2 regions of the Pediococcus parvulus genome follow, and region 1 is predicted to be linked to the other one. Evidence: a T-box and tRNA genes for the amino acid it is inferred to sense, from the RefSeq annotation. Region 1 holds a T-box; the other holds one or more tRNA genes.
What was found. The T-box of region 1 lies ahead of trpS (tryptophan--tRNA ligase). A T-box ahead of a tRNA ligase gene usually reads a tRNA of that ligase, here a tRNA-Trp.
Positions count from the first base shown of each region.

Region 2: it has a tRNA-Trp gene. The T-box ahead of trpS (tryptophan--tRNA ligase) is inferred to sense a tRNA for this amino acid. The anticodon was not compared.

Region 1 is NZ_OZ061292.1:1,991,625-1,994,877, reverse strand. Features, by position in the region: gene helD (RNA polymerase recycling motor HelD) at 1-1,476, opposite strand, end outside; T-box leader at 1,684-1,858, shown strand; gene trpS (tryptophan--tRNA ligase) at 1,927-2,946, shown strand.
Region 2 is NZ_OZ061292.1:909,472-912,724, forward strand. Features, by position in the region: rRNA gene AB3217_RS04405 (23S ribosomal RNA) at 1-435, shown strand, start outside; rRNA gene rrf (5S ribosomal RNA) at 528-644, shown strand; tRNA gene AB3217_RS04415 (tRNA-Asn) at 651-723, shown strand; tRNA gene AB3217_RS04420 (tRNA-Ser) at 734-823, shown strand; tRNA gene AB3217_RS04425 (tRNA-Glu) at 838-910, shown strand; tRNA gene AB3217_RS04430 (tRNA-Val) at 916-988, shown strand; tRNA gene AB3217_RS04435 (tRNA-Asp) at 999-1,073, shown strand; tRNA gene AB3217_RS04440 (tRNA-Phe) at 1,112-1,184, shown strand; tRNA gene AB3217_RS04445 (tRNA-Tyr) at 1,190-1,272, shown strand; tRNA gene AB3217_RS04450 (tRNA-Trp) at 1,283-1,356, shown strand; tRNA gene AB3217_RS04455 (tRNA-His) at 1,363-1,435, shown strand; tRNA gene AB3217_RS04460 (tRNA-Leu) at 1,494-1,579, shown strand; tRNA gene AB3217_RS04465 (tRNA-Cys) at 1,699-1,769, shown strand; gene AB3217_RS04470 (CopY/TcrY family copper transport repressor) at 2,176-2,604, shown strand; gene AB3217_RS04475 (heavy metal translocating P-type ATPase) at 2,601-3,253, shown strand, end outside.

The DNA.
Region 1 (3,253 bases):
TTTTTGCTTTGCTGCTGATGAAACTGTTTTTGGAAATTCTACTTGGTTTAAAAAAGATACATATTGTGAATAAACATCAATAAAATAATTATTAAAGAGAGCATCATAAACAACTTGGAAGTGTTTGGCAGCGAGTTTGCGGCCTAAATAATGAATTTCATCGTCATAACTTTCAAATGCACGTAATCGCTTTTTGCCAATTAAGTCGTTATATTCTTCGTTACTTAAATGGTCAATGGTTTCATGAATCCAATCAGCATTGGTTTCTTCATCAAGTCGTTTTTTTAATTGTTTAATTAACGTGTTTTTAGTTTTTAAAAAGCGATCGGCTGGACGCATTGTGTCCGGCAAATCTGTATAAATTTTTCGAATATCAGTGGCTTTAAAGAATGGCTTTTCTTCAAACATGACATTGGTAAATTGAATTTTATCTGGGGACAAATTGTTCACATAGTTAGCAACCAATCGCATAAAATCTGGTCCTTCAATAAATTCAGCCAATTCTACATCAGCGCCAGTCATATTTGAATTGTGCTCGTATCGATCAAAAACCGTTTCAACATTCAATCCCTGAAAACGTTGAGAGAGAAAATCAGCCAGCGTGATTTGGCGCATGTTTCGTTCACCCAAGCTTGGTAAAACGTCAGAAATATATCGACTATACAAGCGATTAGGTGAGAACAATACAATTTCATCCGCATTTAACGAAGTACGACTATGATAAAGTAAAAAAGCAATTCGCTGCAAGATAGCGGAAGTTTTGCCACTACCGGCGACACCTTGGACAACCAATAAATCACTAGTGGTATCGCGAATGATGTCATTTTGTTCTTTTTGAATCGTGGCTACAATATTAGCCATGTAAGTATCATTCTGTTGTCCGAGTACTTCTTGCAGAATCTCATCAACAACAGTTTCATTGGTGTCAAACATGTTAGTGATTTTACCAGATTGAATAGAAAACTGGCGCTTTTTCACCAAATCAGTATTCATTTTACCGGCAGGAGTTTGGTAGGAGACATTTCCTAAAGTGCCATTGTAGTAGATACTTGAAATTGGCGCCCGCCAGTCGTAAATAAGAAAATTTTCGTGTTCATCAGCAAACGAAGCGGTTCCGATATATAGGGGTTCTACGTCAGTTTCACCAGGATCTTGAATATCGATGCGGCCAAAATAGGGTGAATCCTGTAACTGCTTGTAGGTAGCAACTTGTCGTTTAAGGATACTTTCGTTTTCAACGGCACGTGCAACCAGGCCTTTTTGTTGTTGAACTTCGGCATTGGTTTCGATCCGATCATCAACTTCAAAGGTATTGATTTTTGCGTTTTGAGAGTAATTACTTTCAACAGATCGCGTTTCGGAGTGGGCCTGATCGACCAATTTTTGAGTGTGATTGGCTTGTGCTTCAATTTTTTGAATGACGTGATCAACGCGGGTTTGTTCGGATTTAAGTTCATTTGAATCAACGGTGCTCAATTGCATGACTCCCTTAGTGTAAAAGCATTTTAGTGTTACGATATTCTAGGCTGTTTGGAGGAGAAAGTCAAGCGAAGTCAATCGGGTGATGTTGAGCTGTCAGGAGGATGAGGCCAAGTTCCTGTGGTGAAGATTTGGCACAAGAATCAATATTTATTATAAAAACAAGACTTGCTCCCAAAACTAAAGATAGGTACAATGAACATATCAAGTTCAGTGAAGAAATAAAGTAGTTTTTCACCGCCAGAGAGAAATCATTTGCTGAGAGATTTCAGAAAAACGAATTGGGTTTTGGAGAACGCTTAAACGGGGCACCGATATCTGCAATGAGTGGCAGAGTACTCTGCAAATTAGGTGGCACCACGGTGAATTCGTCCTATTACTAGTCTTACTAGTGATGGGATTTTTTATTTGCACTGAAACAAAACACAAAGAAGAGGAGATTTTATTATGACAAAAAAGCACGTAATTTTAACCGGAGATCGCCCAACAGGAAAGCTACACATTGGTCATTATGTGGGTTCACTTAAAAATCGAGTTGAATTACAAAATACTGGTAATTATGACAGTTATATTATGATTGCGGATATGCAGGCTTTAACCGACAATGCGCGTGATCCAGAAAAAATTCGTAATAGTTTAATTCAGGTAGCTTTGGACTATTTAGCAGTGGGGATTGATCCAGAAAAATCCACAATTTTAGTGCAATCACAAATTCCTGCATTAAGTGAGTTGACGGAAACTTATTTGAATTTGGTGACTGTTTCTCGTTTGGAAAGAAATCCAACGGTCAAAACAGAAATCAAGCAAAAAAAGTTTGGCGAAAGTGTGCCGGCAGGATTCTTCATTTATCCTGTGAGTCAGGCTGCAGATATAACTGCGTTTAAGGCTGATACGGTGCCAGTTGGCGATGATCAGGAGCCAATGCTGGAACAGACACGTGAAATTGTGCGAACGTTTAATAATGTTTATGGAAAAGAGATTTTGGTTGAACCAGAGGGATATTTCCCACCAAAGGGATTGGGAAGAATTCCGGGCTTAGATGGTAATGCAAAGATGAGTAAGTCATTGAATAATGCGATTTATTTGTCGGATGATGAGGATACGATTCAAAAGAAAGTAATGTCGATGTATACAGATCCAAAGCATATTAAGGTGACGGATCCGGGCCATGTGGAAGGCAATACAGTTTTCACTTATTTGGATATTTTTGATAAGGATAAGAAAAAAGTGGCAGATTTGAAGGCCCAGTATCAAGCAGGGGGATTGGGAGACGTTAAAATTAAGCGATATTTGAATGAAGTGTTGCAGAATACGTTGAAACCAATTCGAGAGCGAAGAGAGCAGTATGCACAGGATATTCCTGGGGTGTATGATATTTTGAAGCGCGGTAGTGAAAAGGCGAATAAGGTGGCAAACCAAACTTTGGATGAAGTGCGGGATGCGATGGGAATTAATTATTTTAAGTGAGCGAGGCAAAAGGATAGGATAGAAAATGTAAGGCTAAGGCACGCCGAAAGCGGAAAAATCCCCGCAGTAGGCGTGCCTTGCATTTTCTATCCTGTTTTGCCGAGCTGTCCTAAGAACCAGTGAGCGGATTGAGACGGGTCTGCTTTTACTAAATAAGGGCACTGGATGCGGGGAGGATTTCCCGATGAAAGTGTGCTTATTTAGTAAAAGTGTGTCTCGAGAAGCTGTCCTAAAAATTAGTGAGCGGAACAAACCGGGAGTCTTTAGTCCGTAAGTGAGATGGATGCGGGATCGCAATCCCGCAGGA
Region 2 (3,253 bases), 1.1 Mb from region 1:
CAAGAGTTCACATCGACGGGGAGGTTTGGCACCTCGATGTCGGCTCATCGCATCCTGGGGCTGTAGTCGGTCCCAAGGGTTGGGCTGTTCGCCCATTAAAGCGGTACGCGAGCTGGGTTCAGAACGTCGTGAGACAGTTCGGTCCCTATCCGTCGCGGGCGTAGGAAATTTGAGAGGATCTGTCCTTAGTACGAGAGGACCGGGATGGACATACCGCTGGTGTACCAGTTGTTCCGCCAGGAGCATCGCTGGGTAGCTACGTATGGATGAGATAAACGCTGAAAGCATCTAAGTGTGAAACTCGCCTCAAGATGAGATTTCCCATTCCATTTATGGAAGTAAGACCCCTGAGAGATGATCAGGTAGATAGGTTGGGAGTGGAAGTGTAGTGATACATGGAGCGGACCAATACTAATCGGTCGAGGACTTAACCACAAAGTGGTGTTCTTGAAGAGAAGGATTCGATATTATTTAGTTTTGAGAGAATAAATTTCTTTCACACGAGCCACGAAGGTGGATCGGAGAAGTGTGGTGGCGATAGCGAGAAGGATACACCTGTTCCCATGTCGAACACAGAAGTTAAGCTTCTTAGCGCCGAGAGTAGTTGGGGGATCGCTCCCTGCGAGGGTAGGACGTTGCCATGCGAATATTCCGGCATAGCTCAGTTGGTAGAGCCCCTGACTGTTAATCAGGTTGTCGACGGTTCGAGTCCGCCTGCCGGAGTTAATGATATGGAGAGTTGTCCGAGCTGGCCGAAGGAGCATGACTGGAAATCATGTAGACGGATTTATCCGTCTCAAGGGTTCGAATCCCTTACTCTCCGTTGTAATTAAGTATGACCCGTTGGTCAAGTGGTTTAAGACACTGCCCTTTCACGGCAGTAACATGGGTTCGAATCCCGTACGGGTCATTTATGGAGGGTTAGCTCAGTTGGGAGAGCGTCTGCCTTACAAGCAGAGGGTCACAGGTTCGAGCCCTGTACCCTCCATTGAAATTATGGTTCCATGGTCTAGTTGGTTTAGGACGCCTGCCTGTCACGCAGGAGATCACGAGTTCGAGTCTCGTTGGAACCGTTAAAATAAAATATTTTTATTTTATATCATTTGTTTATGGCGCAGTAGCTCAGTCGGTAGAGCAACGGATTGAAGCTCCGTGTGTCGGCAGTTCGATTCTGTCCTGCGCCATATATGGAAGGGTAGCGAAGTCTGGCTAAACGCGGCGGACTGTAAATCCGCTCCTTCGGGTTCGGTGGTTCGAATCCACTCCCTTCCATTTTAATGATAGGGATATAGTTTAATGGTAGAACTACGGTCTCCAAAACCGTCGATGTGGGTTCAACTCCTACTATCCCTGCCATTGATGGCGGTAGTGGCGAAGTGGTTAACGCACCGGATTGTGGCTCCGGCACGCGTGGGTTCGATTCCCACCTACCGCCCTAAGGATTTCATTTGTTATCCTTGAGGTTTTGTATAATTAACATAACCAGATTAGATGCCGCTGTGGCGGAATTGGCAGACGCGCTGGACTCAAAATCCAGTTCCCTTTACCGGGAGTGTGGGTTCGACCCCCACCGGCGGCATTATAATGCAAATTCTTAATTTGCAATTTGTAGTGAACAAGGCGCGATATATCAGCATTATTTGATGCCTTTAGGCAGAATGTTGGGTATTGCGTTTTTAGTTTGGTACGAGTTTATATGGCGGTATAGCCAAGTGGTAAGGCAGAGGTCTGCAAAACCTTCATCACCGGTTCAAATCCGGTTACCGCCTTCAAATTAGTGAGCATGAATAAAAGAGGAATTCAGCCTTTAAAGTTGAATTCCTCTTTTTGAATTGTAATTTTTTATTTTTTATTTAACTTTATAATTTTACGAATACTCATGATAATATCGGTAAAATCATAGGCTGCAAAAATTGTAATAATCCATCGATAACCATTCGATGAATCTGTTGTTAGCAAAAAATACATAAAGAATATGCCAAATAGGAGATCCAAAATCATATTAATCAGCATTGCTCGTGTAACCTTAATTTTCATAAAAAGACCTTTCTCAATTCATACGTTAACTCAATCATATCACAAAATAATTTTTTAATGCAGCTTCTCCTTGACAATTTACGTTTACAAATGTAATCTAATAAATGAAGATTACGTTTGTAAACGGGAGGAATTGAAATGACAGAGGAATTGCCGATTACCACTTCTGAGTGGGAAGTTATGCGTATCATCTGGACACTAGGTGAAGCTACTAGTACGGAAGTAATTCAATTATTAGTAAAGAAGCGTGATTGGAAGGCATCAACAGTTAAAACTTTGATTGGTCGCTTAATGCAAAAACAAATGTTAACTGCCAAAAAAGAGGGGCATTCAAACATTTATCAATGCACAATTTCTGAGCGGGTTGCAATGCAAAGAGAAGCCACGCGCCTGTTTCAAAATATGTGTGCAATGAAAAACGGCGAAGTGTTGGCACAACTTGTTAGTGAGATTCAGTTAAGTAAGACGGATATAGAAAAATTGCAAGCAGTGTTAGCGGATAAAATTAAAGATGCACCAGACGAGGTTGCATGTAACTGTCTGCCAAAGGAGGAAACTAGAGAATGAATCATTCAAAAATGAAAATGGAAATGAACAATGGTGAAATGGACATGGATATGGATCAAGATATGATGAATCATGGTGGTCATATGATGCATATGGGAAACTTAAAGCAAAAATTCTGGATATCTTTAATTTTGACAATTCCCATTATTCTAATGAGTCCAATGATGGGGATGAACTTGCCATTTCAATTTACGTTTAACGGATCTGATTGGATTGTTGCAATTTTAGCTACGGTACTGTTTTTCTATGGTGGGAAACCATTTTTTAGCGGCGCAAAAGGAGAATTACAAGCCCGTCAACCTGCCATGATGATGTTGATTGCGATGGGGATTTCAGTTTCTTATATTTATAGCATCTATGCGTTTGTTGCTAACGACATTCTTAAAATTCAACCCCAAAAAGAAAGCTTTTTCTGGGAACTATCAACGCTGATTGTGATTATGTTACTTGGACACTGGATTGAAATGAATGCAGTCATGCATGCTGGAAGTGCCGTTGATGCATTAGGAAAGCTCTTACCAGATGAGGCACATCTTGTATTAGATGACAGAGTTCAAGAAATTAAGAGCTCTGAAATAAAGGAAACCCAAATCATACAAGTACGCGCCGGTGAAAAAATTCCGGCCGATGGAGTCTTAGTTTCGGGTGA